2 linked regions of the Thiosocius teredinicola genome follow. The protein of the gene in region 1 binds, or shares a complex with, the protein of each later gene. Links are inferred from orthologs where the notes say so. Each region holds a gene or a part of one and is shown on either strand. Other genes may lie near its edges. The genes, in order: trxA and trxB.

What was found.
Region 2: the proteins of trxA (region 1) and trxB are in contact, whole or in part, in a crystal structure (PDB 1F6M), measured with the Escherichia coli proteins. The link is inferred for Thiosocius teredinicola from one-to-one orthologs.

What each region holds. Positions count from the first base shown.
Region 1 is NZ_CP019936.1:333,096-349,671, reverse strand. What follows is about bases 13,778-16,576. They hold trxA (thioredoxin TrxA), read right to left. Parts: upstream 15,441-16,576; coding sequence 15,114-15,440; downstream 13,778-15,113. Other genes in these bases: rhlB (ATP-dependent RNA helicase RhlB), read left to right, coding at 15,634-16,576; rho (transcription termination factor Rho), read right to left, coding at 13,778-14,927. In the rest of the region: B1781_RS01640 (DUF3683 domain-containing protein), read left to right, coding at 1-932; B1781_RS01635 (hypothetical protein), read left to right, coding at 1,011-1,385; B1781_RS01630 (HDOD domain-containing protein), read left to right, coding at 1,600-2,475; B1781_RS01625 (NfeD family protein), read right to left, coding at 2,501-2,944; B1781_RS01620 (SPFH domain-containing protein), read right to left, coding at 2,941-3,864; lipA (lipoyl synthase), read left to right, coding at 4,036-5,007; B1781_RS01610 (YdcF family protein), read left to right, coding at 5,007-5,783; B1781_RS01605 (hypothetical protein), read left to right, coding at 5,945-6,862; B1781_RS01600 (inorganic phosphate transporter), read left to right, coding at 6,998-8,566; B1781_RS01595 (substrate-binding domain-containing protein), read left to right, coding at 8,563-9,618; B1781_RS01590 (3'-5' exonuclease), read right to left, coding at 9,603-10,091; B1781_RS01585 (M14 family metallopeptidase), read right to left, coding at 10,202-11,242; B1781_RS01580 (glutamate--cysteine ligase), read right to left, coding at 11,239-12,660; N-acetylmuramate alpha-1-phosphate uridylyltransferase MurU, read right to left, coding at 12,857-13,513; more of rho, read right to left, coding at 13,665-13,777. UniProt on the Escherichia coli protein: Participates in various redox reactions through the reversible oxidation of its active center dithiol to a disulfide and catalyzes dithiol-disulfide exchange reactions.
Region 2 is NZ_CP019936.1:2,145,339-2,158,950, forward strand. Bases 992-3,802 are described here. They hold trxB (thioredoxin-disulfide reductase), read right to left. Parts: upstream 2,973-3,802; coding sequence 2,010-2,972; downstream 992-2,009. Other genes in these bases: B1781_RS22935 (flagellar brake protein), read left to right, coding at 1,219-1,914; ald (alanine dehydrogenase), read left to right, coding at 3,088-3,802. Outside these bases: B1781_RS10285 (GNAT family N-acetyltransferase), read right to left, coding at 1-989; more of ald, read left to right, coding at 3,803-4,146; B1781_RS10305 (DNA translocase FtsK), read left to right, coding at 4,345-6,615; B1781_RS10310 (LolA family protein), read left to right, coding at 6,615-7,238; B1781_RS10315 (globin family protein), read right to left, coding at 7,314-7,739; B1781_RS10320 (c-type cytochrome), read right to left, coding at 7,745-8,080; B1781_RS10325 (Tll0287-like domain-containing protein), read right to left, coding at 8,121-8,729; B1781_RS10330 (cytochrome c3 family protein), read right to left, coding at 8,794-10,197; B1781_RS10335 (FAD-dependent oxidoreductase), read right to left, coding at 10,209-12,206; B1781_RS10340 (replication-associated recombination protein A), read left to right, coding at 12,623-13,612.

The sequences.
Region 1 (16,576 bases):
AACTCAAAGAGATCGGTGTTGAGCTGGTACGCCGCCCCTTGCGCGTCGAATTACCCAAGCGCTCTTATCGCAGCGAGCTCGGCCTGGAAGACCGCACGATGATCCCGATCATCCGCGACCCGGCCAAGGTCAGTGACGATACCGACGCCGTGTTCTATTTTCCCGGCTGCGGCTCGGAACGCCTGTTCTCCGATGTCGGTCTGGCGACGCTCGCGATGCTCTACGAAACCGGCGCACAGACCGTACTGCCACCCGGCTATCTGTGTTGCGGTTACCCGCAGACCTCGGCCGGCTTGCACGCCAAAGGCCAGCGGATCACGACCGACAACCGCGTGTTGTTTCACCGGGTCGCCAATACGTTGAACTACATGGACATCAAGACGGTGATCGTGTCGTGCGGCACCTGTATGGATCAGCTGCTCAAGTACGAGTTCGAGAAGATCTTCCCCGGTTGTCGCCTGCTCGACATCCACGAGTACCTGATGGAGAAGGACGTCAAGCTCGACGGCGTGGCCGGCAAGCAGTTTCTCTACCACGATCCCTGTCATACGCCGATGAAACAGTACGACCCGATCAAGGTCGCCGGCAACCTGCTCGGCCAGCCGGTGCTGCTGTCCGACCGCTGTTGCGGCGAGGCCGGCACACTCGGCACGGCACGCCCGGACATCGCCAACCAGTTGCGTTTCCGCAAGGCGGAGGAACTGCACCAGGGCATCCGCGAACTGACCGGCAAAGACAAGACCGACGGTGAGGTAAAGATCCTGACCAGTTGCCCCGCCTGCCAGCAGGGCCTCAACCGCTATGCCGACGAGACCGGCCTTCAGACCGACTACATCGTCGTCGAACTGGCCCGCCACCTGTTGGGCGACAAGTGGCAGCAGCGATTCGTCGACAAAGCCAAAGCGGGCGGCGTTGAACGGGTGCTGTTGTAGCAAAACCAAAGAGTTGAACTTACCGCGCAGCCGCTCAAAAACAGATGTCGGCTGCGCAAGCAACGAGGGAAAAAAACGATGACAAGGAACGCGAAACGCTCTTCCGGCCGCAGATTTGCCCGCAAAGGACTCGCTTCAGTATTGGCGATTCTGGCTCTGCTCGGCGGCCAACTGGTCACAGCCGGCACCTATGACAAAGCACGTATTCACGACGTGGCGATAAACCCGCAGCCCGATGGCAGTACCGTGATTACCGCCAAGCCGATACTGGAGACGCTGTACTGGTGCCCCGGCGCCGTCTTGCAGGAAACGGATACGACAATCTCCGTCTCATTGGTACGCTGCTGGTACAAATCCACCTGCGACGTCGACATCGAGGCAGTAACCGATCCGGCGGCGCCCGGTGTCGTGAAAATCGTCGTTCCGCCGAGCGACAAGCGGGTCGAATTCTGACCGGATAGCTACCTGCGGCACATCGATGCTGCAGGTAGCCCCTCACGGCGGCGCGCCCGGTGTCGCCGGCATGTCGCACCCCGCCTCAACCAAAACCGTTTCCCACCTTCTCTCGGCGCGCTCACTCTGCGACGCAGTCCACTCAAGGCCGACCGACCTCAGCCGATAAATTAGGGCAGAAAATCCCTTTTTCGCTCGCGAAGGCCACTACAGAATGACCTCAGCTATCAAGATCGACGAACTGATCGACGAATCCCTCGACGCATTATCACTACCCGATGTGTACATCCGCCTGCGCGAAGTCATGGATTCGGAGGATTCATCGATGGCCGATGCGGCGGAGGTACTGTCGCTCGATCCGGCCCTGGCCGCCCGCGTGCTGCGCATGGCCAACAGCGCGTTTTACGGGTTTCGCTCGCAGGTCGACACGATCTCGCGGGCGGCGAACATCCTCGGGATGCAGAAGATTCACGACATGGTGCTGGCCGCCAGTGTGTCGAAGGCCTTCGACGCGATGCGCAACGAGTTGATGGATATTGATACCTTCTGGTATCGCAGCGTGCACTGTGGCTTCCTCGCGCAATCGATAGCCGATGGTGCCGCCATGCGCAGCGCCGAAAGCCTGTTTGCCCGTGGCCTGCTGCACGACATCGGTCACCTGGTGCTGTTCAGCCGCTACCCGAAAGAATGTCGCCAGGCGCTGGCGCGATCCGACGAAGGCCTGGACGCGAGACTGTACGAAGAGCAGGAACTGATCGGCTTCGACGCCATGCAGTTCGCTGCCGAGCTGGCGCGCGCGTGGCAGTTGCCGCCGATTTTCGTCGATTCATTTGCTCACCTGATGCGCCCTGAAGATGTGGCGGGTGCTCAGGCACGTGAGATCGCCGTGCTGCACATCGCCGTGCAGCTCAGCAGCGGTGTCGATTCGGACCTGCTGATCGATGAAATCGTGCAGCGGATTCGCGCTCCGATCTGGCGAATCGCCGACCTGCCGCCGGAAGTCGGATCGGCCGCCCTGGACGCCTCGACGATGGAAATGGTCGACGCCATGTACAACATCATGGCGCAGCACGACGGCATGATGGCCTGAACCCCGGCCACCCGCCTGGCCGACCCTAGTCGACCGGCTCGACGACCAGAATCACCCCGTTGGCGGCCGTCACGCGCACCCGCGCACCGGCTGCCGCGTCGGCTCCCTGGGCGCGCCACAGGCTGTCGCCAACCCGCACCTTGCCGAAGCCGTTCTCGATCGCCGTCTCCAGCGTGAACACCTGGCCGACATATTGTTCGCCGCGCCGGTTCAAGGTGGGCTGATCGGTCTCCTCGGGATGCTTGCGCTGCCACCAGCGCCAGCCGACGATGCTGACCAGCGACAACACCGCGAACAGCATCAGCTGGGTCTCCCAACCCATCGCCGGCACCAGCCAAGCGACCAGGCCGAGCACGATGGCCGAGATACCCATCCACAGAAAGAAGGTGCCGGGCACCAGGGTCTCGACGATGATCAGGCCGAGCGCCAGGATCCACCAGTGCCAGAAGTCGGGCTCGTAGCCATTCATGCCTTGTCTTTCTCCATTGCGCTCTTGGCCAACTCGGCCACGCCGCCGAGCGCACCGATCACGCCACTGGCCTCCATCGGCATGAAGATCAGTTTCTGGTTGGGGGCGCTGCCGATTGTCTGCAACGCATCGACGTATTTCTGCGCAACGAAGTAGTTGACCGCCTGGATGTCACCGCTGGCGATCGCCTCGGACACCATGCGCGTCGCATTCGCTTCGGCCTCGGCCAGACGTTCACGCGCCTCGGCCTCGCGGAACGCCGCTTCTTTCTCGCCCTCGGCTTCGAGAATCGCCGCCTGCTTTTCACCGTCGGCCTTGAGGATCTCGGCCTGTCGACGGCCTTCCGCTTCCAGGATCGCGGCACGCTTGTCGCGCTCGGCCTTCATCTGGCGTGCCATCGATTCCACCAGGTCGGTCGGCGGGCTGATGTCCTTGATCTCGATGCGCGTTACCTTAACTCCCCAGGGCGTGGTCGCCTCGTCGACCACCATCAGCAGGCGGGCGTTGATGTCGTCGCGTTTCGACAGCAATTCATCGAGGTCCATCGAACCCATCACGGTACGGATGTTGGTCATGGTCAGGTTCAGCGCGGCGTATTGCAGGTTGCTGACCTCGTAGGCCGCCTTGGCCGAGTCGAGCACCTGATAGAACACCACACCATCGACCGACACCATGGCGTTGTCCTTGGTGATGATCTCTTGGGTCGGCACGTCCAACACCTGTTCCATCATGTTGAGCCTGTGGCCGATGCGATCGATGACCGGCACAATGAGGTTCAGGCCCGGACGCAGGCTGCGGGTGTACTTGCCGAAGCGTTCAACCGTCCATTCATTTCCCTGCGGCACCGATTTCACCCCGAGGAACAAAATGACTGCGGCGAGGCCGAACAGGAAGAGTGTAAAAACGCCGAATTCGCTCATCGATTCAATCCTTGTAGGTGGTTCGCGGAGCGCAGTATACCCTTAGCGGGGAAGCGCTCGCCCAACCCGTGATTGACTGGCTCCGCAGGTCACTCACGGCGAACTGCAAGGGTTCCGCGGTCTAAAAATCGGTACAATTAGATCACTTCGAAACGGAAGAAGACCGTCGCCATGGCGAACAAGAGCTACAACGCCCCATCGCGCAGCCAGCCTGCCACCCACCAACGCGGTCATGACAAGGTCAGCCGTATTCCGGTCAAGGTGCAGCCGACGACCGAGGTGGTGCGCAAACCCAGTTGGATTCGCGCCAAGGCGCCTAGCGGGCCCGGCGTAGCGCGGATCAAGCAGATCCTGCGCGAGAGCAAGTTGAGCTCGGTGTGCGAAGAGGCGCAATGCCCGAACCTGGGTGAATGCTTCAGCCACGGCACCGCCACATTCATGATCATGGGTGACATCTGTACCCGGCGTTGCCCGTTCTGCGACGTCGCGCATGGCAAACCGCAACCGCTGGACGGCGACGAGCCGCGGCACCTGGCGGACGCGATCGCACAGATAGCACTGCGTTATGTCGTGATCACCTCGGTCGATCGCGACGACCTGCGCGACGGCGGCGCCGGCCATTTCGCCGAGTGCATTCGGGCGGTGCGCCAATCGACCCCCAGCACGACGATCGAGGTGCTGGTACCCGACTTCCGCGGCCGCATGGAGGTGGCACTGGATCAGTTCAGCGATGCCGCACCCGACGTGTTCAATCACAACCTGGAAACGGTGCCGCGACTGTATCGCCAGGCCCGGCCGGGCGCTGACTACCAATGGTCACTCGACCTGCTCCAGGCCTTCAAAGCGCAGCACCCCGGTGTTCCGACCAAGTCGGGGATCATGCTCGGCCTCGGTGAAACCCGCGAAGAGGTCGAGCAAGTGATGCGTGACCTGCGCGACCACGATTGTGAAATGCTGACACTCGGCCAATACCTGCAGCCGAGCCGTGACCATCTGCCGGTCGACCGGTTCGTAACGCCGGAAGAGTTCGACGCACTACGCGTGCTCGGCGAGCAGATGGGCTTCTCGAACGTAGCCAGTGGACCGATGGTGCGTTCTTCGTATCATGCAGACCTTCAAGCCAATCCCGTGTTGGAGCGCTAGTGGACATAGACGTAGGGACTCGTGCGATCCTCAAACTGATCCTGCTGCCTCCGGGTGGCCTGATCCTGTTGATGCTGATCGGCTGGCTGTTCGCCAAGCATTTCTTCGGCCGCTTCCTGATCTTTCTGTCGATCGTCGCGTTTTACGCCTTGTCGACGCCGGTCGGCCTGAACTGGCTCGCGGCGCAGGTCGAAACCGTTCCGGCGCCCAGTCAGGAGCGCCTGAACAAGAGTGGCGCCGGCGCGATCCTGGTGCTGCTGGCAGACGTTTCGCGCCACAACCCGGAAGTCCCGGGTGGCGACAAGCTGGGAGGCTTGAGCCTGCAGCGGGTTGACTACGCATTGCAGCTGCAGCGGCAGACAAAACTGCCGATCGTCCTGAGCGGTGGCAGCGTGAAGGGCGATACCCGGCCACTCGCCGACCTGGCCGCCGACTGGCTGCGCGCACATGGCAGCGTCAAGATCCTGGCCACGGAAAACACCAGCAAAGACACCAAGCAGAACGCCCGCAACAGCGCCGGCCTGCTCAAGGAGCACAAGATTCAGCGGGTGATCCTGGTAACCCATGCCTCGCATATGCCGCGCGCCCTGATCGCCGCCCAAACCGAAGGCATCGACGCGATGCCGGCGCCGTTCGGTTTCGAGCACGTTCCGCCGACGGCACAGACCAGCAGCGAGCTCGGCGACTGGCTGCCGCATCCCGGGTACCTGGGCCGGAGCTACCGTATCCTGCATGAGATGGCAGGATTGATCTGGTACGGCTTCAACCACCACTAGTGCGCCAGCAGGGCCCCGGACCGGGCGCGTTGTAGCGCCGCTACGCCACCTTTTATTCACAATGTATATACAAACACGGAACTTCGGCTAGACTCGAAGGAGATGTCACGCGCCGGTCACACGGCGCTGACACCCGAAATGAGCTGGTTGGAGGTTGATCCGTGTCGGCTTGGATCACGAGAATCGGCGGTTTAGGAACCGCGTTCACAGCATGGGTGCTGCCGCTCACCGTCCTGGCTTCGGGCGCGACGGCGACCGACATCGCCCAAAGAAAGGCAGCCGTCCCGCCTGCCGCGCTGCTGGAACAACCGCTGATCGATGCCGTTGCCACCCGGGGTTGCGAAAACTATCCCTATGCCGAGCCCGCCGCCTTCTCGTCGGGTGAAGCAATACTGCGCAGCGACCTGAAACGTGGGTTGCAGATCGGCCTGCAATGCCTCGCCGGCAACGGCCCGATGGGCTATCTGCACCGCTACCACGCCGAACAGGCGGGTCGCCTGGCTGACCTGCTCGCCTCGCCGCAGACCAAGACCCTGCAATGCGTCGAAGACAAGATGTTTGCCACCGCGGTTGCCACCAGCCCGAATGGTACCAGCCTCGATGACCCCTTGTACTCGGTCCTGCACGAGGCGCGTTATCCGGCGATCATTCTCGATACCTATCGCCTCGGCGGTATCCTCAGCCGCCGCTACGACGACCAGACCTACCGCTCGTTCTTTCACCTGCGCGACGACCAGATCCTCGAGCACCGCAATGGCCAGCCACTCCGCCCGGCCAACCTGCATCGCTACCAGAACCGCCCGGCGCTGATGTTTCACGAGATGGTGCACTGGCTGGGGCATGAACACAGCGCGATCTACCCCGACCTCGCACACCTCTACGAAACCTGCTGCTTCGGCGGTAGCGACTACATTAGCGACGCCGATCGCAACCACGATCATCAGCAAACCGCCTGCATGATTCTCAAGGACGACGAGCTGTGGCGGGCCGGCGGACAACCTTACAAACAGATGCGCATCTGGCACCACAAGGGCTACGACAGGCTCAAAGGCGAGATGCGCAACGACTACGACTCCTGAGACTTCTCCAGCGCAGAAACCTTTGACGCCCATCAATCGGTTTTCGGGTTTATTCGGCCTGAAAATGTGACAATAATGTTGCGTTTTTTTGTCAGCCGACCGCGGTCCAACCTACAACCGATCAGGTTTCTCCGAATGGAATTGCAGAATATCTCGCAGATAGAAAAAGCGACCCGCTTCGGTCGCCCCGAAATGTTCCGATTCGGGACTGCCCTGTTCTTCATCATCCTGATCATGCTGATCGCCGGCATCAACATCGGCGACATCCCGCACAACTACATGCTGATCGCTGCGGCCATGATCGGCGGCTACATGGCGATGAACATCGGCGCCAACGACGTCGCCAACAATGTCGGGCCGGCCGTCGGCTCCAAAGCGCTGACCCTGGGCGGCGCGATTGCAATTGCTGCGGTGTTCGAGGCCGGCGGTGCCTTGATCGCCGGGGGTGACGTGGTCGGAACGATTAAGAAAGGCATCATCGATCCCAGCCTGATTGCCGACAGCAACACCTTTATCTGGCTGATGATGGCTGCGCTGCTGTCGGGCGCCCTGTGGCTCAACCTGGCGACCGCGTTGGGCGCACCGGTTTCGACCACGCATTCGATCGTCGGTGGCGTGCTCGGCGCCGGCATCGCGGCCGGCGGCCTCGGTATCGCCGACTGGGGCACCATGGGACAGATCGCCGCGAGTTGGGTGATCTCGCCGGTACTCGGCGGTGTCATCGCCGCCCTGTTTCTTTATCTGATCAAACGCACGATCACCTACCAGGAAGACATGACCGGCGCCGCCAAGAAGATGGTGCCGCTACTGGTGGCGTTGATGGCCTGGGCATTCGGCACCTACTTGATGCTCAAGGGCTTCAAGCACATCTGGAAAATGGGGATGGGTCCGGCGGCGTTGATCGGCGTCGGCATCGCCGCGACCGTCTATTTCGTCGTCAAGCCGATCGTGGCGCGCGCCGCCGACCGGCTGCCGAGTGAAAAGATCAGCGTCAACAAGCTGTTCACCATCCCGCTGATGTTTGCCGCGGCCCTGTTGAGTTTTGCCCATGGTGCCAACGACGTCGCCAACGCCGTCGGCCCACTGGCCGCGATCAACGACGCCATACTGCATGGCGGCATCGCCGAGAAGGCGTCTATCCCATTGTGGGTGATGATGGTCGGGGCGATCGGCATCGCGATCGGATTGGCCTTGTACGGGCCGAAACTGATCCGCACGGTCGGCACCGAAATCACCGAGCTCGATCAGATGCGCGCCTTCAGTATCGCCATGGCGGCCGCGATCACCGTGATCATCGCGACCCAGCTTGGCCTGCCGGTTTCGTCAACCCACATCGCAGTCGGCGCGGTGTTCGGTGTCGGCTTTCTGCGCGAGTTTCTCAAGGCAAGCTATTCGCAGATGGTCGAAGAGATCAAGGCGCACCACCACGGGCAGGACGAGGCCGAGGTCGAGGCGTTTCTGATCGAATTCCGCAAGGCATCGGTTGCCAAAAAAGGCGTCATGCTGCAGCAGCTCAAAGAGCATTCGGCCAAGGCCGAATTAAGCAAAAAGGAACGCAAAGGCCTCAAACGCGTCTACAAGACGGAACTGGTCAAACGTTCGGCACTGATGAAGATCGTTGCCGCCTGGTTGATCACGGTACCGGTGTCCGGCCTGCTGGCGGCGCTGTTGTATTTCATGATCCGCGGGATGATGTTGCCTTGAATCCGAACCGATGGTTTCCCTCGCTGGTTCTGGCCGGCCTGAGCTGTGCGGTGTTGAACTGCGCAGCTTTCGCGGCCGATCTCACACAGCGTAGCCACATCCTGATCGTCGGCTCATCGACCGCCTATCCCATTGTTACGGCCGCCGCGGAAGACATCGGCCGCGCCCAGGGATTCACCGCACCGGTGGTCGAATCGACCGGTACCGGCGGCGGCATCAAGCTGTTCTGCTCCGGCTTGGGTCTGGCGACACCGGATATCACCATGGCGTCGCGCAGCATGAAAGATAGCGAGCGCACGAACTGCACGCGCAACCATGTCAACGACGTGCGCGAGATCAGGATCGGTTACGACGGCATCGTGTTCGCCAACAGCAAGTCTGCCCCCGCGTTCGAGCTGACGAAACGCGACCTCTACCTGGCGCTCGCACGCGAGGTGCCGTCACCGTCGGACGGCGGCAAGCTGATCCCGAACCCCTACCAGACGTGGCAGCAGGTGAATCCGAAGCTGCCCAATCAACGCATACGCGTGCTCGGACCGCCCCCGACCTCCGGTACCCGCGACATCCTGGCTGAACGCCTTCTCGAGTCGGTCTGTGTCGAAACGCCGGTGCTTTCGTCGTTGCAGCGCACGGATGCCGACGCCTTCCACCAGCGCTGCCAGACGCTGCGCGAGGACGGGGCCTTCGTCAATGCGGGAGAGAACGACGCGCGGATCGTGCGCAAGCTGGTCAACGACCCCGAGGCCATCGGGATCTTCGGCTACAACTTTCTCGACCGTAATCGCGACCGCCTGCAGGCGGCATCGATCGATGGCGTGTTACCCGAATTCGCGCAGATCGAATCCGGCGTGTATGCGCTGAGCCGCCCCTTGTTCATCTATGTGAAGCCGCAGCACGAACGGATCGTGCACAATCTCGATACCTTTGTAGAGGCGCTGCTGTCGCCGCAGATCAGCGGCCCCGAAGGCGCTTTGATTGAGCAGGGGCTGATCCCGCTGGCACCGGCTGAGCGCCGCCAGTCGGATCAGCAGGCGGGTCAGGCCGCGCGCTGAACGACGCGCCGCCAGGTTTCTTGAAGAATACGTGCATCGCCGCTTGCGCGATGGCGACGCAGCCCCAACTCCTCGACTACCTGCTGCTTGACCTGCCCCCAGCGATCGCGCTGTTGTTCGTCGATCAGTTCGGCGATGTCGGCCACGCGGAAAGACTGCTGCATGTTCGCCGCGTCGAACAACTTGCCCAGCCACGACATATCGAACGACCAGGCGTCACTGTAAACAACCTTGTTCTTCAACAACTCGTTGAGCCGCCACGCCACATCCTGCACAGGGCGGCCGTGGGCTTCGAGTACGTCGCGTGAAATGCCGTGCACCTGCTCCGCCTCTTGGTCCCAGTGCCGCCAATTGCGGGCGGGGGCCACCAGGTAGCAATGACGCGACCCCTCGGGCAGCACCAGGCCGATTTCCACCGGATAGCTGCCCTTGCCGAACCCTGAAGCCTCGATGTCGATAATAATGGGGGTCATCGTCTTCTCCACGACGGTACTAATCTCCTTCCCGAACCTGTCGGCAGCGCCCGCTGAACCTTAACGGCGAATTTACCTGCCGGAGTGCCGGACGAAGACAGCGCAGCGGCTCACCCGGCATCGATCAGGCGGTCGTTGTAGCGCTCCATCAGGTAACACAGGCAATCCTGGCGGATCACGACCGGATCGCAGGTGAGCATCGACGGCATCACCGGCACCTTGGTCAACAGGCGGCCGTCTTCGATCTCGAAATAGCGTTCCGCAACATGCCGGTCACGCTCGTCGCGCACGTCGAGCGGTGCGACGAGTTCCGGCGCACACTCCGCGATCAGGCTGCCGGCAGGCAGTTCACGAAAATTCATCGTGTCCAGGTCGCGCGGGAAGTTGATCGGCTGATCGCTGCCGCCGCAACTGAACTGATGGTCGTCAGGTACGCGCACGATCGCCACCGTGTGGTACAGGTCGATATCGTGACTGGCAACCGGGTGGGTCGGTATCTCGGAGAGATTCAGGCAGGCTCGCAGATACTCGCCGGCGTGTTCGACGCCATGCGGCTGACCGACCTTGCCGCATTCCAGGGTTACCGACGGACCGAGCGCCGCCATTGCCATCGATGTAACGCCGCGCGGGCGCACGAAGTACACCACGGTGCGCCCGAACAGTGCCGCCAGGTGCAGCGACTGATGCTCGAGGACGTTGACACAGGCGTAGTGCGGATTGACCCCGGTGTTGTTGTGCACGTCTACCGACGCAAAGATCTCACGATCCGTCATGCGGTCGAGCACCGCCTTCATCAACTCGTGCTCGGGCGTGCCGTAGCTCTCGCTACCCGGCCACACACGGTTGTAATCGGGCTGATCGGGCAGGTGCCTCAGCCCTGCCTCTGCGGCGGCCGTGTTGCCGATAAACAGACTCAGCGAGCGCGGCAGATCGAAACCGTCTTCACGCAGGTACTCGTGCAGCACCTGCCGGATCGCATCCCAGCCACTGGTTTCGTTGCCGTGCATCAGCACCGCGACAAACAGCGCCGGCTCGCGCCGCCCTTTAAGGTGGAACAACGACGGCCCACCCAGAATGCCATGTAACCCCTTGGCCTCCGTTTCGAGCAGAGAAACAGGGAACTCATCAAACTCGCGTAACAACTCGCTCACGTCAAACTCCATTCGTGCACCGGGGTGTTGCTTACCTGCCGTTCGGCGTAGGCATCGACCAGTGCAGGAAAATCGCGCCCGTGGCGTTCAACCCAGGCCACCTGCCAGTCGGCGCCGGTCCGCATGCGTTCGGCACGTCCGCGAATCACACTCAACCAGTGCTCGGCTTCGTCATGCGACACCCCGGCCGAGACCAAACCCTCAACCGCGGTATCTACCAGATGGGATGTCAGATGTTCGGCCAGCGTCTGCTCGCCACCGTCGAGCCAGCGTATGCGGGCCGCCAGGCCATCGCGCGCGGCGGCATAGAAATTCGCGCGTGCCGTGTCGAACGGCAGCAAGTTCTCCAGCGCGTCACCCGAGCGCATCAGCGCCTCGAACAGCCCGAGGTACAGCGCCGTGTTGGCGAGTGCATCCACGGGTGTCGGCCCTGCCGCCGTCACGCGGTGTTCGATCCGGCAGTGCGGTTTGCCGTGCTCGTCGAAGCCGATCAACGGGCGGTTCCAACGCCAGATGGTACCGTTGTGCAGGCGCAGATGGGCCAGTCGCTCGACCGGCTCATCCATCAGGTCGGGCAGTATCACCGGGTAACGCGTGCGGTTGGCCTCGAACGTTTCGAGGATGCTGCGCTCGGCGTAGCGGATACCGAAGGTCACGCGCTTGCTGTAGTCGCTGCCACCGACCGCAACCGCCTGTTCAAATAACGGAATGCGCGTCTCGCGCCACAGTTGGCGACCGAACAGGAAGGGCGCGTTGGCTGCCGCACCGACCGTGATCGCCGACACCATCTTGCTGACATTGAATGCACGTGCCGCTTCGCGTGCGCTGACCTGGACATGGATCTGCAAGGAGGTTGTGCCGGCCTCGAGCATGACGTCGTCATGCTGATGCTGCAGCCGCTCCGCGCCCTGGATATCGAGCATGATCGGCTCACCGTGGCGCAGCCTGAATATCTGATCGTTTATCGCGCGGTAGCGCTCCATCGGCGACATGCTGTCGAGCGACAGATCCGAACTGCGCACGGTCGGCAGTATGCCGACCATCAACGGGCGAAGATCGAGCTCGGCGGCCTTGCGCTCACACTGCTGCCAGCGTGAACGCAGGGCATTGTGCATGGCGTCGAGCGCCCCCGGGGCCAGCAACAATGGCGCCGAATTAATCTCGAAGTTGAAACACGCCAGCTCCGGCACCACCATCGGATCGTCGACGGCGGCGAGAAACTCCTGGTTACGCGCAGCCGGCTGCGCGGATTCGTCGACCAACCAGCCTTCGATCTCGAAACCGAAATAGCGCTCGTCATCGGCCAGACGCTCGTCGGCAATCCAGTTCGCCAACAGCGCGGTTTCGGCATCCAGGCGCCGCCGAAACTCGGTGAATGCCGAGGCGTCGAATCGACTGTCGGTGATTTCCTGTCCCATGACCCCCTATCCGTCGGCCCGGGCGGAACCGGGCGGCTTTAACCCGATGATATACCCTTGTCCGCGGCTTGCACGCCGGGATCGGTCTTTCCGTCGATTCCGGCTGATCGGGATTGGAAGGCGGCAAACGCGGTGCACCCGAGTCGCTCGGCAACGCACACCCAAAGGTGACTCACCCGGAAATCCGTAGTGTCGATCAGTTGCGCAATTGCTCGTCGAGCGCTGCCAGTCGTTCAGGCGTGCCGACATCCGTCCACCGCCCGCGGTGGTGAAGACCGCTCACTTTGTCAGCGGCCATAGCCTCCCTGAGCAACGGCGCCAGCGGGAGTGCACCGGGCCTGCAGGCAGCAAACAGTTCAGGGTGATACAGGCCGACACCGCTGAAGGTCAGGCGTGGTTCGCCGTCGACCGCGACACGGCACTCGTGCAGAAAGAAATCCCCTTGCGGGTGATGTGGCGGATTGTCGACCAACACCAGGTGCGCCAGGTCACCGGCCGGCAGATGCAGCGCGGCAAAATCGATGTCGCTCCAGATATCACCATTGACCACGATGAACGGTTCGCCACCGAGCAGCGGCAACGCTTTGAATATGCCACCGCCGGTTTCCAGGGCCTTACCCTCACCTTCGGCCGAATACCGGATACGGACGCCCCACTTTTCGCCGTTACCAAGGGCCGTTTCGATCATTGCGCCGAGATGCGCGTGGTTGACGACGATATCGGTGATTCCGCTTTGGGCAAGCCGTTCCAGGTGCCAGGCGATCAGCGGCTTGCCCGCGACCTGCAGCAAGGGCTTGGGGGTGTGGTCGGTCAGCGGCCGCATGCGTTCGCCGCGGCCGGCCGCAAGAATCATCGCGCTACGAATCACACCGAACGCCGGGAGGCAGGCACGCCGGACACGCGCTCGGCCGGTTGACGGAATGCGCGAGCCAGCGAATGGACAAGCAGGGTAGTCGGCCGCCAGGCGGTGCCCGTGGAACGCACCGAGGACGACCAGGCGTGGGTCACGCCTTGGATTTCATCGCGTCGAAGAATTCCTGGTTGGTCTTGGTCGCCTTGAGCTTGTCGTACAGAAACTCCATGGCGGCCAGCTCGTCCATCGGATGGAGAATCTTGCGCAGAATCCACATCTTCTGCAGCTCATTCTCCGGCATCAGCAACTCTTCGCGGCGCGTGCCGGAGCGATTGATATTGATCGCAGGGAAGATGCGCTTTTCGGCGATGCGGCGGTCGAGATGGACCTCCATGTTGCCGGTACCTTTGAACTCTTCGTAGATCACGTCGTCCATGCGCGAACCGGTTTCGACCAGTGCCGTGGCAATGATCGTCAGCGAACCGCCTTCTTCGACGTTACGCGCAGCACCGAAGAACCGCTTGGGTTTCTGCAGGGCGTTGGCGTCGACACCACCGGTCAGCACTTTGCCCGACGACGGAATCACGGTGTTGTAGGCGCGTGCCAGACGCGTGATTGAGTCGAGCAGGATCACCACGTCCTTTTTGTGTTCGACCAGGCGCTTGGCCTTTTCGATGACCATCTCGGCAACCTGCACGTGACGCGCCGCCGGTTCGTCGAAGGTCGAGGAGATGACTTCGGCACGTACCGAACGCTTCATCTCGGTGACCTCTTCCGGGCGCTCGTCGATCAGCAGAACGATCAGGTAGCACTCCGGGTGGTTCATCGCGATGGATTGCGCGATGTTCTGCATCAGCATCGTCTTACCGGCTTTCGGCGGCGATACGATCAGGCCACGTTGGCCTTTGCCGATCGGCGCACACAGTTCGATGGTGCGTGCGGTGATGTCTTCAGTGCTGCCGTTGCCCATCTCGAGATGGAAGCGCTGGTTGGCGAACAACGGCGTGAAGTTTTCGAACAGAATCTTGTGTTTCGCGTTTTCCGGCTTGTCGAAGTTGATCTCGTCAACTTTGAGCATCGCGAAATAGCGTTCATTGTCTTTCGGCGGACGAATCTTTCCGGAAATCGTATCGCCGGTCCGCAGGCTGAAGCGCCGGATCTGGCTCGGTGACACGTAGATATCGTCGGGGCCGGCAAGATACGAAGAATCTTCGGAACGCAGGAAGCCGAAGCCGTCGGAAAGAATCTCCAGAACGCCGTCTCCGTAGATGTCCTCCCCCTTCTTGGCGTGTGCCTTGAGGATGGCGAAGATCAGGTCCTGTTTGCGGGAGCGCGCGACGCCCTCGATGTTCATGGATTGCGCCAGCTCATTGAGCTCTGGCACGGGCATTTTTTTAAGTTCGGTTAAGTTCATGTCCAGCCTTGGGGAACACGCTAGTTCTGTCGGAGTTGTCCGGGGGAAAGGCGCGAAAGCGCCGGCATCTGCTGAAAAGTAAAAATAGGAAGTGCGGCTCAGGGGGAGCCAGCCGGAAGTTTAGCACGCTCTGCGTGCGCGTAAAGGGTAAAAACAGCGGCGCCGGGGCGCCGCCTGTTCGCTGGTTTACAGGTTGCTGTCGATGAAAGCGGTAAGTTGCGACTTCGACACGGCGCCGACCTTGGTCGCTTCGACCTCGCCGTCCTTGAACAGCATCAACGTGGGAATGCCGCGAATGCCGTAGCGCGGCGGCGTGTTCGGATTGTCGTCGATGTTCAATTTGGCGATTTTGACGCGTCCGTCGTATTCGCCGGCAATCTCGTCAAGGACCGGGGCGATCATCTTGCAGGGGCCGCACCATTCTGCCCAGTAGTCCACCAGCACCGGTTCTGACGATTGCAGCACTTCGCTTTCAAAATTGTCGTCCGTTACATGAACGATCTTGTCACTCACTGACGTTCTCCAAATAAGTCGGAATACACAATATAGGTCGCCCGAAGGGCTCCCTGTCGCGTGGGAGAAGCCCATGCCCGGCGTTGCCGGACCACAACCTCTTTGCGCGGATACCGGCATTTGAGCCGATCAGTCCGCTTAATTCAAGCCCTTAGCGCTTGTCCTGACGGGATTTCAGGTATGCTTCCCGGCCATGAGCGAAAAACACCTGAGCAAGACCCGATTCGACAGTTTCCCCTTTTCCGAGGCCATCATGGACGGCGTACGAGACGCCGGCTTCGAATACTGTACCCCGATACAGGCGGAAACCCTGCCGATCGCCCTCGACGGTCGCGACGTAGCCGGCCAGGCGCAGACCGGCACCGGCAAAACCGCCGCATTCCTGCTGGCCACATTGCACCTGCTCGACCAGGAACCCGCGGAGATGTCGCGTCGACCGAACCAGCCGCGCGCCTTGATGCTGGCACCGACCCGCGAACTCGCGATTCAGATATTCAATGATGCCGAGGTATTGGCGGCGCACACCGGTTTGAAGGTGCGCGTGGTCTACGGCGGTACCGGTTATGAGTCCCAGCGCAAATCCCTCGAAGAGGGCGTCGACATCCTGATCGGCACCCCGGGCCGCATCATTGATTATTTCAAACAACATGTTTTCGATTTGCGGGCAATCCAGATCCTGGTGCTCGACGAGGCCGACCGCATGTTCGATCTCGGCTTCATCAAGGATATCCGCTATCTGCTGCGCCGCTGCCCGCCGCCTGCCGAACGCCAGGGGCTGCTGTTTTCGGCCACGTTGTCTTACCGCGTGACCGAACTGGCCTACGAGCATATGAACAACCCGCAGAAAATCGTCGTGGAAGCCGAACAGATCACGGCGGACAGGGTGAAAGAAACCGCCTACATGGTGGCCAACGACGAAAAGATCCCGCTGCTGATCGGCTTGATGCGCACGATCGAGAACGCGCGCGTGATTGTGTTCATCAATACTAAACGTGAGGCGGATAAGGTCTGGGGCTATCTCGAAGGCAACGGCTATCAGGCCGCAATCCTGTCCGGCGATGTTCCGCAAAAGAAGCGCATCAACCTGCTCAAGCGATTCTCCAGTGGCGAGGTATCGGTACTGGTGGCGACCGATG
Region 2 (13,612 bases), 1.8 Mb from region 1 along the record:
CGTGCCACCTTGTGCTCGCCCTGGGCGCCGGGCTCGAAGCGTTGCAGACCGCGTTGGATGCAGAAGTCCAGGCCCTGGTAATAGCAGGCCTCGAAGTGCAGGTTGTCGAAGAATTCACTGCAGCCCCAGTGTCGGCCGTACAGGGTGTTTTCACCGACCAGGCAGAACGCTGCGGCCACCGGATGAGCGTCGTGATCGGCCATGACCAGCAGCACGCCATCCGGCAACGAGCGCGCGAGCGATTCGAAGAAGCCGAGCGACAAGGTTGGTATACCGCCACGCTTGTCGAACGTCGACTCGTAGAAGTGGTGGAAGATGCGCCAGTCCTCCGGCGTGGCCGTATGCCCATCGAGCAGGCGGAAAGTGACCCCGGCCTCGACCACGCGCCGCCGCTCCTTGCGGATGTTCTTGCGTTTGCCGGAGCTCAGGGTCGCCAGGAACGCCTCGAAATCCGCGTAGCCCTGGTTCTCCCAATGAAACTGGCAGCCGACGCGACGCATCAGGCCGATGTCTTCGAGCGCCTCGGTCTCGTGCGGCAATGTGAACAACCAATGCAGCGACGATACGCCCATCTGCTCGGCAAGCTCCTGGCCGGCAGCGATCAAGCCCGTTGCGGTGCCCTCGGGTGCGTTCGGGTGGGTGAGCAGCTTGGGGCCGGTCGCCGGCGTATACGGCGAGGCGCTGACCAGCTTGGGATAGTACTCGAGTCCCTGGCGCGCGTAGGCATCCGCCCACGCCCAGTCGAACACGAACTCGCCGTAGGAGTTGAACTTGAGGTAAAGCGGCGCGGCGCCGACCAGTTGCCCATCGTCGTTCCACAAGGCGAGGTGACGCGGTAACCAGCCGTAGCGTTCACCGAGGCAGCCTTCGGCTTCGAGGGCGGCGAGAAACTCGTGTCGCAGAAACGGATAGGCGGCAACGCCGAGTGCGTTCCATGCGTCGCGGTCGATCTCGGCGATGTGTTCGACGATCTTCAATCGCAAAGTCACACCTGCACTTGCGAATGTAGCGAATGATGAGAGAAACGGTATGATCTCTGTGCCGGCCGGTCAACCAGAAGGCAGCTCAAAAATGCCTTTGTGTTCGATCGCGGTGCCGCGATGCTTTGAGCAGTTTTTCGCAAGCGCCGCGGCTGGTGCTCAACCCAATACTTCGATCGCCAGCGGTCTGGGTAGCGGGTGGGATAAAGATTCTCGCTCGGTTACCGACATAATGGCCGTGAACCCGAAAACTGATCTATTGAGTATTCCGCCCGGATCGGTGCTGCAGATCCAATCGGCCTCGCCGGAGAATGCACCGCGACATTCGGTGCGCCTGATCGGCTATCTGCCGGGCGGCAGCCTTGTGACCACCGCGCCGACGCACAATGGCCGGGTCAGCATCCTGCGTGAAGGTCAGCGGTTCAATATCCGCGTACTCAAGGGTGAGCGGGTGCTGGGTTTCAAGGCACGGGTGCTCGACACCGCGATGCGTCCTTACCCCCATCTGCATTTCGAATACCCGGAAGAGGTCGAACAGATACTGATCCGCAACGGTTCGCGGGTCAGCGCCGATATCGACGTGTCGGTGCGCAACACCAAGGACGAGAACATCGACCAGAACTTTCGGCCCGGCACGATTGTCGACCTCAGCGAGACCGGCGCCAAGATCGCCACGGATGTCGAGGTGGCGGAGGATGGCGAGCGCCTGCACATGAAGTTCCACCTGCTGATCTCGGGCGGCAAAGAGGAACTGGGCCTGTTGGCCGACGTGCGCAATGCAACCGAGCGCATAGAGGAAAACGAAGGCATAGAACACTCGGTGTTCTATACCGGCGTGCAGTTTCGTGCGCTGAGCCGGTTCCAGCAGATCCTGCTGCATGCCTGGGTGACCAACCAGGTGCTGAAAGATGCCTTGTGGGGCCAGCGGGACTGAAACCGCCGCGCCTGACGCGCACCGTTCGAATCCGATGCAAACAAAAACGGCGGCGCCTTTCTGGCACCGCCGTTTTCGCTGTAATCAGCGCAATCTCAGCCTTTCTTTTCGAGTGCGTCGAGGTATTTCTCGGCATCGAGTGCGGCCATGCAGCCGCTACCGGCCGAGGTGATGGCTTGACGGTATACGTGGTCCATCACGTCGCCTGCGGCAAACACCCCTTCGACCGAGGTTGCGGTGGCGTTGCCTTCGGTGCCGCTTTTGACCTTGATGTAGCCGTTATGCATCTCGAGCTGGTCGACAAAGATGTCGGTGTTCGGCTTGTGGCCGATGGCGATGAACAGGCCGTGGATATCGACGTCCTTGGTGCTGTCGTCGACGGTGCTCTTGATGCGCATGCCGGTCACGCCGCTGTCGTCTCCGAGAACCTCGTCGAGCACATGGTTCCACTCGATCGTGACGTTACCGCTCTTTTCTTTTTCGAACAGATGGTCCTGCAGGATCTTCTCAGAGCGCAAGGCATCGCGACGGTGCACCAGGATGACCTCTGAGGCGATGTTCGAAAGATACAGGGCCTCTTCGACGGCGGTGTTGCCGCCACCGATCACGGCCACCTTTTGATTGCGGTAGAAGAAACCGTCACAGGTTGCGCAGGCCGACACGCCTTTGCCCTTGAAGGCCTCTTCCGACGGCAGGCCGAGGTACTGGGCGGATGCACCGGTAGAGATGATCAGCGCATCGGCGGTGTAACGCTGGCTGTCGCCCTTGAGCTGGAACGGCCGCTGGCTCAAGTCGACTTCGGAGATGTAATCGAAAATGATCTCGGTCTCGAAGCGTTCGGCGTGCTTTTGCATGCGCGCCATCAGGTCCGGCCCCTGGACGCCGTCGTTGTCGCCGGGCCAGTTGTCGACATCGGTGGTCGTCATGAGCTGGCCGCCTTGCTCCATGCCGGTGACCAGTACCGGGTTCAGGTTGGCGCGGGCGGCGTAGACGGCTGCGGAATAACCGGCAGGGCCGGATCCCAGAATCAGCAGTCTGCAATGCTTGGTTTCGCTCATGCGAGTGTCTCCTGTCTATTACGGCTTTTTTGAGCGCGCCTGTGGCGCGGCGATGCGCGATGGTATCGGCTCACGGCCGGCCATACTATAAGAGACCCCGTACGGAGGTAAAACCATGAGTTTGAAGGTGGGTGTACCGAAGGAAATCAAACCGCTCGAAGGGCGTGTGGCCCTGACGCCAACCGCGGCTGGCGACCTGACCCACCAAGGGATCGAGGTCGGTATCGAGAGTGGCGCGGGCATTCCGAGTGGCTATCCAGACAGCGATTACGCACATCACGGCGTGCAGATCCTGCCCGATGCAGACGCGTTGTACGACTGGGCCGAGCTGGTGGTGAAGGTCAAGGAGCCGATTGAACCGGAGTTGCATCGGCTCAAGCGCAATCACCTGCTGTTCTGCTACCTGCATCTTGCACCGAACCCGACGCTCACCCGGAAACTGTGCGATATCGGGTTGACCGCGATCGCCTTCGAGACGGTGGTCGATCAGGGTCGTCTGCCGATCCTGGTGCCGATGAGCGACATCGCCGGTCGTATCGCGATCCAGGTCGGCGCGCACCTGCTGCATATTCCGCAGGGTGGCCCCGGCATTCTGCTCGGCGGGCTGGCGGCGGTGGAGCGGGGCAACGTGGTAGTGTTCGGCGCCGGTACGGCCGGCGGTGCAGCCGTACGCGCTGCCTCGGCATTGGGCGCGAACGTTACCGTGTTCGACAAGAACCCGCAGCAACTGGCGCACATGCATCACCTGGCTCCGAACATCACGGCGCTGGTGCCGACCAAATCGGTGGTCGACGAGAAGGTTGCCGACGCCGATCTGGTCGTCGGTGCAGTGCTGCTGCCGGGCGCTGCTGCGCCACGCGTCGTCTCTCGCGCACAGGTCGCGCAGATGCGGCCGGGTAGCGTGATCGTCGATATCTCGGTCGACCAGGGCGGGTGTGTGGAGACCACGCGACCGACCACCTACGATGATCCGACCTACCTTGAAGAAGGTGTCCGCCATTTCTGCGTTACCAACATGCCCGGCGCCGTCCCGCGCAGCGCCACCCAGGCGTTGTCCGCGGCGATGGTGCCTTATTTGAAGGTTCTGCTGACACCCGACTGGCAGGCTGACCCGCGACTAGCCGGCGGGGTGAACGTTCACGACGGCAAGGTCGTTCACCCGGCACTCTTGTAGGAAACGCTTGTTTCGCGCCACTTCGGCCGGATTTGCGCGCATTTAGCGACAGATGCCCGATGGGTCGCGGCAGATTTTGCTAGTATGCGCTGCCGCGACGCCCGCTGTCGCCGCCCGCCGGTCTGTGCAATAATTCGCAAATTACCTTTAGAAGACTTTATAAATTATTGTTTGTTTTATGAATTTGGTGTTCGTGAGATGCATGCAACGCTGAACAAGCGACTCAAGGAAGGGGCCTTTCTGCTGCTGTTGGCGATCGGTGTCTACTTCCTGATGGCGTTGTTCTCGTACTCCAAGGACGATCCCAGTTGGCTGTTCGAGAGCGGCAAGCAACACGCCGACAATGCGGGCGGTGTCGCCGGCGCCTGGGTGGCCAGCGTGTTGTTCCTGTTGTTCGGCAAGGTCGCCTACCTGTTCCCGGTGATGATCGCCTGGGGCGGCTGGGTCATGTTCCGTGAGCGCGACGAGGAAGAGCACAGCGTCTATCTACGGGTCGCGCGTTGGGTCGGCTTCGTACTGACCGTGCTGAGCGCGACCGCGTTGGCATCAATGCACTTTGGATTCAGCGATGAGCTGCCTCGCGGGCCGGGTGGCATCACCGGCGACCTGATCGGTTCGTCGGGTCAGGCCGTGTTGAACCAGGCCGGCGCCAGTCTGCTGTTGCTGGCCTTGTTGCTGACCGGTTTCACGTTGTTCACCGGCGTGTCGTGGTTGGGCGTCATGGATGGTTTGGGCGGCTTCATTCTCAATGCGTGGCGACAGGCGACCATGTTGATCGGCAGTGCTGCCGAGCGGCGCGAAGCCAACAAGATGAAGCAGGAACGCCAGGAGGTGTTCAAGAAAGAGCAGGAACGCACCCGCGACAAACCGCCGCCGATCATCGAGAAGAAAGAGCCGACCATCAAGTCGAGCGTGCGGGTCGAGAAGGAACGCCAGATGACCTTGCTCGAACCCGAACCGAATACCGAACTACCGCCGTTGAGCCTGCTCGATCCGCCGCAGCACAGCGGCAAGGGTCTGTCGACCGAGGCGTTGCAGGCTTTGTCGGGTCAGGTCGAGCGCAAGCTGGCCGACTTCGGTATTACCGCCGAAGTTACCGCGGTGCATCCCGGCCCGGTCGTTACCTTGTTCGAGCTGTTGCTCGCAGCCGGCACTAAGGTCAGCAAGGTTACCAACCTGTCGAAAGACCTGGCACGTGCACTGTCGACCGTCTCGGTGCGCGTGGTCGAGGTGATTCCGGGCAAGTCGGTGATCGGCCTGGAGATTCCGAACGAACACCGCGAGATGGTCTACCTCAGTGAAACCCTGCGCTCGGAGGCCTATGACCGTTCCAAGTCGCCACTGACGCTGGCGCTGGGCAAGGACATTGTCGGCGAGCCGGTGGTTGCCGATCTGGCCAAGATGCCGCACGCGTTGATCGCCGGTACCACGGGTTCGGGTAAATCGGTCGCGGTCAACGCGATGATTCTCAGCCTGTTGTACAAGGCGACCGCAGAAGACATCCGCATGATCATGATCGATCCCAAGATGCTGGAGCTGTCGGTCTACGAAGGTATCCCGCACCTGTTGACGCCGGTCGTGACCGACATGAAAGAGGCGGCGAACGCGCTGCGCTGGTGTGTCGCCGAGATGGAACGGCGCTATCGCCTGATGGCCTCGCTCGGCGTGCGCAACATCGCCGGCTACAACAAGAAGGTCAAAGAGGCGGCCAAGGCCGGCGAACCGATCAAAGACCCTTTGTTCAAACCCGAGCCCGATCCGATCACCGGCGATCTGCCGGAGATACCCGATCTGCATCCGATGCCGTACATCGTCGTTGTCGTCGATGAGTTCGCCGACATGATGATGGTCGTTGGCAAGAAGGTCGAAGAACTGATCGCACGCCTCGCGCAGAAGGCGCGCGCCGCCGGTGTTCACCTGTTGCTGGCAACGCAGCGTCCGTCGGTCGACGTCATCACCGGTCTGATCAAGGCGAACATCCCGACGCGTATCGCTTTCCAGGTCTCGTCGCGTGTCGATTCGCGCACTATTCTCGATCAGATGGGCGCCGAGGCATTGTTGGGGCACGGCGACATGCTGTACCTGCCGCCGGGCACCAGTTTCCCGCAGCGTACGCACGGTGCTTTCGTCGACGATCACGAGGTGCACCGCGTGGTCAGTCACCTGAAGCAGAGCGGGCAGCCTAACTATGTCGACGAAATTCTGCAGGAACCTACCGAGGCGATACCGGGTCTATCTGCCGAGGCTTCCGGTGTCGATACAGAGGATCAGGATCCGTTGTTCGACGATGCCGTGAAGGTAGTTACCGAAACGCGACGTGCGTCCGTTTCGGGCGTGCAGCGTCGGTTGAAGATCGGATACAACCGCGCGGCGCGCTTGGTCGAAGAAATGGAACGGATCGGTATCGTCAGCACCGCCGATGAGCGCGGTAACCGCGAAGTGCTGGCGCCACCACCGGTAACGGACTGATGAAATTCAAGATACTCGTGGCGGCAGGCTTGTACCTGTTGCATTCGCTCGCGATAGCGGGCCCGGCGCGCGATGCGCTGGACAACTTCATGCAGGGCCTGTCGACGCTGCAGGCCAAGTTCGAACAATCGGTGCTCGATACCGAGCAGGCGACGACCGGCCAGATGCACGGCCTGTTTCTGCTCGAACGTCCCGGTCATTTTCGCTGGGACTATGTCTCACCGAACAAGCAGGTGATCCTCGCCGATGGGCGTGACGTCTGGGTTATCGAAGAAGAGCTCAAGCAGGTCACCCGCCATTATCAGGACTGGGCACTAAAAGGTACGCCGGCGGCGTTTCTCGCCAACGAGCGTTCAGTGGACGATGACTTCGAGGTCGTCGATATCGGCGAACGGCGTGGCCTTCAGTGGTTGGAACTGATTCCGCGCGACAAGGAAAGCGATTTCGTGCGTGTGTTGCTGGCGTTCGAGGGTAATGAGTTGCGCCTGCTCGAGCTGTACGACAACTACGGCCAGATCTCACGCTTCCGCTTCTTCGATGTGCAGCGCAATGTCCCGATCGATCCCCAACTGTTTGTATACCAGGGTCACGACGACTGGGATGTGTTGCAGGGCGATCGGTAGTCGGGCCAAGGCGCCCGGGATCTGATTAGCCGGCGTCTGCGCGGCCAGCTCATGCCGCGCAGACCGGTCGTGTCATCAAGCGGCCGATGCGTCTTTGTACTCGGCACCATCGATCATCACTTTGGCGACCGTCGTGTAGGTGACGGTCCATGCCTCTTTGACTTCCGGCGTGAACGCATCGCCGAGACCCTGCTCGAGCGTCCACAGGAAGGCATCGCCCACCTTGTCGTAGTCTTCGGCTTTCACGCCGTAGTCGACGTGTGCCTTGCCGGATTGCTTCAACGGCTCGATCAATGATTCGAGATTATCGAGGCCGTTGACGGCGGTGTTGAGCATGGCCATCAGCTTGCGGCCCTGTTCTTTCATGTCGCCTTTGAAATACGGCTTCACTTCCGGATATTTCTCGAACAGTCGGCCGTAGAACAATTCTGCGGCCTGTTCTTTGATCGGCAGAACCTTGATCCACGAATCTTTGACGAGTTGTTTCTGTTGCGGGGTCATGAATTTTACTCCTGGTGCTTCACGTAATATTCGGCCAGGGTCGCCATGTAGTCGACGGCCAGGCGGACTTCTTCATCGGTCAGTTTGTCGTTGCCGCCGCGTGGCGGCATGTACGTATAGTCGGGACCGTAAAAACCTTCTATAGCGTGTTGGTACAGCGTGGCCCGGTCTTGGGCGAGGCGAGGACGCCATGCGTCCGGTTCCATCGGGATCGGCGCGCCGGCGATGCCATAGCCGTGGCAGCCTTCACACGTTCCCAACCAGATGGTGCGTCCCTGCACCAAGGCTTTGTCCTCGAACTGCCGGTACGCCGGGTTGTCGCCCGCGATAGCTGAAGACATCAGCATCGATAACAACAAGATCAGGCGACCTTGCACGGGATCAGCCTTCAACCGGGATGCGGATAACGACACCACCCATCACGTCACCGAGTTTGAAATCACGGCGCGGCGTATCTTTGTGGTCGTTGTGGCAAGAGACGCAGACCGGTGCGACTGCCGTGTCGGCGTAGACAGCGGTGAAGTACTTGGTGCCGCCGAGCTCTTCCACGGTGTAGTAGTTCTGGCCCTTGTTATCGGCAACGAATTTCAGACCGGCTTTTTCGGCCTCGGTCTTGGGTGCGTTCTGCTTGTTCACCGGCCACATGGACTGCAGCGAGTAGCTGAATTTCACATCCGGCAGCTTCTCGGCGCGCTTGGCAACCAGCTCTGAACCGAAGCGGAACATCTGGGCGGGCAGCACCAGTGCCTTCTCATCTTCGAAGTGTTCACTGGCGGTGATCACTTTCTCTTTCTTGGCGAGTCGGTTGACGATCTTCTGCGTGTATACGGTGCGGTCAGAGTCCATAACCAGGTGCAGGGCATCGGCCATGGTCTTCGGAGAGATCATCGGCTTGTCGGCAACGTCCTCGGCAACGCTAACGCCGGTCGCGGTGGCGACTGCGCCGAGCAAGGTGAGAGCGATCATGTTTTTGCGGCTGTGTTGTTTCATTACTTTACCTTCTGACTACGAATGTTCCGGAGAACGAAATGCCGGTCTTCGCCGGCGTTGGGATTCATTGCGCGGCCTCGGCTTTTTCGCGCAGATAGCGTTCCTGGTCGGCGCGTGCGAGATCGAGCGATTCGACATGTCTGCTCGGTCGGCCCGTGAAGTTGTTGTCGATCAGCGATTGATCGGCCAGCGCATCGATCGAAAAGCCCAGGCCATGACAATGCAGGCAGGCTGGGCGGATCATCTTGCTGTTGGGTGACAGCGTCGCGCTCTGGTTGTGATCGACGAGCTTGCGACTCATCCAGTCGTTGACGTCGAAATCGATGCGCGGCATGTGGCACGTTGCACATGACACGCCGGTGCCGGCATCCGCCTTGCCGCCGACTTCGGCCTGCCACAGTTCGGCATGTGGCGATGCCTCGTAGGCCACGGAGTGCTCATCGTTGTGACAGGCGAGGCAGGCATCCACCGCCGCGTAGGCGGCGTCGAAGCGGTGGCCGCCATGGCAGCTGTTGCAGGTCAGTTCGGCATGTGCTGCCTTGTCGTTCATCGGCAGGCGTGCCATGTCGGGACGCATCGGTGAAAGGTCGGCGGCCAGGCGCATACCGTGCTTGCCGAGCTTGAAGCGCGCGACTTCGTGGTTGTGGCAGCTGTTGCAGCCCTCGACACCCGGTTTGTCGACCCAGGCGGTCAGCTCGCCCTGCGCATCGCGCGGCTGATGGCAGGCACTGCAATTGACGCCGGCCTTGGCATGCGCCGTCTCCAACCAGTCGCGATCGATCTCTTCGTCGGCTGCGAACTCGGGCGGCGCGTCTTTGTCGGCCAGGGTGAGCGGTTCGACCGGATAGTGGTCGCGTGGGTACTCCATGATCTCGTCGATGACCGAGCCGAACTCACGCAGCGGTACCTTGGGCTTGTCGCTCAAGTCGGCGTCGTCCATATGCTTGACGAGAAAGTCGGTATACAGGGCGCGATTGTTGTGAAAGTTGTGGCAGCCTGAATTGGCACAGGTATCGAATGCCATGCCGACATGCGATGGTCGGTTTTCGCCGACATCCACGTGGCAGTGGTAGCAGACATCGACAGGCTGCGTAACGCCATTCTTGCGCGTGATCTCCGGCCGGTGTTCGACGTGACAGCTCACGCATTGCAGGGCATTGATCTTTTCCAGGCGGTCAGCATTGCGCGGGTCTTTAAACTTGGTGCGGGGATGTGAATCGTGCGGTTTGACGCGTTCCTCACCGTGACAATCGATACAAGCCTGCTGCAGCACCTCGCCACCACCGAGCGGATCGGTATGGCAGCTGTCGCAGGCGTCGGCGAGTTGGTGATGGCCGTTGCTCAGCGGTCCCGGCATGAACACGGTTTTGTCACCTGCCTCGAACATCACGTAACCGAACGCGCCGGCCGCACCGAGACTGGCGACAATCCATAGCAACCACAGCTTCATCGTTGACTTCTTCGCCATGTCTGCGCCGCTCAGTACCAGTACGTCTTGAAGATGTGCCAGCCGAGCAATGCCGGTACGGGCCAGAACAACAGGATGTGAAACCACACACTCTGTCGGCGCAGACGGGTCGCGATCGCGCCGCCGATACGGTGTTCAAGTGCGATGACGCCGCTGGAGAAGCCCCCCAGCAGCAGCATCAGGCTGAAGCTCGCCATCAGCAGAAAGTTCAGGCCGTTACCCAAACGCAGGCCGGTGTGTGCGAGCAGCGTGACCACCACCAGCAGACCCAGCACGATATGGGCGAGGCGCCAGCCATCGAACTTGCCGAGGCGGTTGAGCACGGGGGTGCGTTTGCGCAGCGAAACCAGCAAGCCGATGACGAACAGGCCGAGAATCGTAAAGCCGGTGATCTGTTTGAGCAGGCCGTCGCGCCACAGCACGTCCCAGTGCCACGCGTGCTGCACTGAATCGGCATAGGGGATGGCTGGCGCGAACAGCATCAGCAGTGCACCGATCAACGCGATGGTGCCGGAGACGAGCAGGGTGCGCGATAACGCGACGGGCTTGAGTGCGCCGCCGCCGATGAGATCGTTGACCAGCGGCTTGCATGAGCCGCAGACCGAGCTGGCGCCAGTGGCCTTGCAGACCGCTTCTGTGGTGCAGGCCCCCTTGGCGATGGCGTCGCTCAAGGTGCCGCGCGTGACGTTGGTGCATTGGCACACGATGGTTGTTGCCGGCCAGGCAGCGACGCTCTGGCTGTCTTCGGCCGGCCAGATGAAACCGGTGCGCAGAAAACGCATGATCTGCCAGGGCCAGATGACAGCGGTTCGACCGATGAAGGTCTGCAGCCGGACGGTTTCGTTCCAGTCGCCGATGCCGATCGCGCCGATCAGTCGATGTTGCTTGACCAGAATCTTGCGGTAGATGCCTTTGTCGTCATCACGGTACACATAGGCCTTGCCGTTGTGCCGGTTCTCGCCGGCGCCCATCGGTCCCATGCTGAACACCTGGGTACCGACCACCTTGAGGCGCGAAGCAGCGACCGAACCGGCGTAGTGACTTTCGATGCCGGCGATATCGGCGGCGGCAACGGCGGCCTGTTCCAGGCCCGGTGCGACCAGGCCGTAGACCTCGCCGCGGTGTTCGGCGCATTCACCGACGGCATAGATATCGTCGTCGGAGGTGCGCATACGGTCATCGACCTGGATGCCGCGACCGAACTTGAGATGGAACTCCTTCGCCAAGCCGATATTGGGGCGGATGCCGGTCGCGACGACGATCGTGTCGCACTTGATCGTCAGGCCGGAGCGCAGTTGAACACCGGTGACACGTTCGCCACCCAGCACCTCGGCGACGCCGTCGCCGATGACGACCCGAACGCCCAGCGATTCCACGTCGTGTTGCAGTTCGGCAGCGCCGTCTTCGTCGAGCTGGTGACCGAGCAGGCGGTCTGCATGTTCGACGACCGTTACCTGCGTGTTGGCGCGTTGCATACCGCGCGCCGCTTCCAGACCGAGCAAACCGCCGCCGAGAACCACGGTGTGGTGGCTGCGGACCCGGCGAGCCAGCAGCTTGTTGGTGTCGTCGAGATCGCGGAAGGTGAACACGCCGCTCTTGTCGATGCCTGGGATATTCGGCACAAATGGTGACGACCCCGTCGCCAGGATCAATCTGGAATACGGTTGTACCTGGCCGCTGTTGTCGGTGATCCGCTTGTGGTCGCGATCGATCGATTCGACCCGGTAGCCGATGCGTTCTTCGAAGCATGCGCCGAGCGGCGGATCAAGCGGTTGTGCCAGACCTTGCCAGTCGACCTCGCCGGCGAGCCAGGATGACAAACGGACGCGGTTGTAGGGTTCGTGTTGTTCGTCGCCGTAGATGATGACGGACTGCCCGGGCAGCCGCTGCAGCAACTCGCGAGCCACGCGCATACCGACCGGGCCGTTGCCGACGACCACGATGGGGGCGACCGGTGCCGATGCTTCGGCTGCCTGCGAGGGGCTCAGCGCTTCTGCGACCTGGCTCATGTGACTGCTCAAACTTCCACTACTGGCAAACATCAATGGGGCAAGCAACGGAAACGGCGAACAACAAAAAAGGCACCGATGCAATCTGCGGTTACGCAGATGCAAGGGCGCCTTTGCCTAATGACCAACGTTGGTCAACCAGATTGTGTTCGCCGCAGCAACGTTGCTGCTTGCTGTCTAACGAAATAGCAAATGCGGTGCCAGAACTTAAGATACGGATTAAATCGTCTGTTGTTCAACGGTTTAGCTTTGGCGAGACGGTTCGCCCAGATGCGAACTACATTGCAAATTGAGCTAAGTCAGTGCACGTGATTTCGCCTTGGGCCCTCAAACAGTGCGCCTGTGCGGCGCGATCGCGTGGTGGCAGGCGCAATTGTGGCGCATCGAATACATGGGCACGGATACAATAGCGCGCTATGTACGCAGACGATTTATTCGACGACCCGGACCGTGCACTGCAGGGGCGCCCGCTGGCCGACCGTATGCGCCCGGCGACATTGCAGGAATACATGGGGCAGGAGCACCTGCTGGGTGAGGGCAAGGCATTGCGCCGTGCGATCGAGACCGGGCGTTTGCATTCGATGATCTTTTGGGGACCACCCGGTACCGGCAAGACGACGCTTGCGCGTCTGTTGGCGGGTCGATCCGGCTATGCATTCGAAACCCTGTCGGCTGTGCTGGCGGGTGTGAAAGACATTCGCGCTGCCGTCGATAAGGCGCGCCAGATACGGGCGCAGAGCGGCAAGGGAACCGTGCTATTCATCGATGAGGTGCACCGCTTCAACAAGAGTCAACAGGACGCGTTTCTGCCGCACGTCGAAGACGGCACGCTGTTGTTCGTCGGCGCGACCACCGAGAACCCATCGTTCGAGTTGAACAATGCGCTGTTATCACGTGCGCGTGTCTACGTGCTCAAGTCGTTGCAGCGTGACGCGATCGAGGCGTTGCTGAATCGGGCCCTCAACGACACCGAGCGCGGGCTGGGTGAGCTGAAACTGAAGATCAGCGACACTGCGATGCAACTGCTGGCCGATGCCGCAGACGGCGACGCCAGACGTGCAATCAACCTGCTGGAGATTGCTGCGGATCTGGCAACGGACGGCCGAATCGACGACGAAGCCGTCGGCGAAGTGGTTGCGGGGCAGGTCCGGCGCTTCGATAAAGGTGGCGAGGCGTTCTATGACCAGATATCCGCCTTGCACAAATCCGTACGCGGCTCATCGCCCGACGGTGCGTTGTACTGGTTGTGTCGCATGCTCGATGGCGGTTGCGATGCTTTATATATCGCACGCCGGGTCGTGCGCATGGCATCCGAAGACATCGGCAACGCCGACCCGCGCGGCCTGGAACTCGCACTGAACGCCTGGCAGGTTCAGGAGCGTCTCGGCAGTCCTGAGGGGGAACTG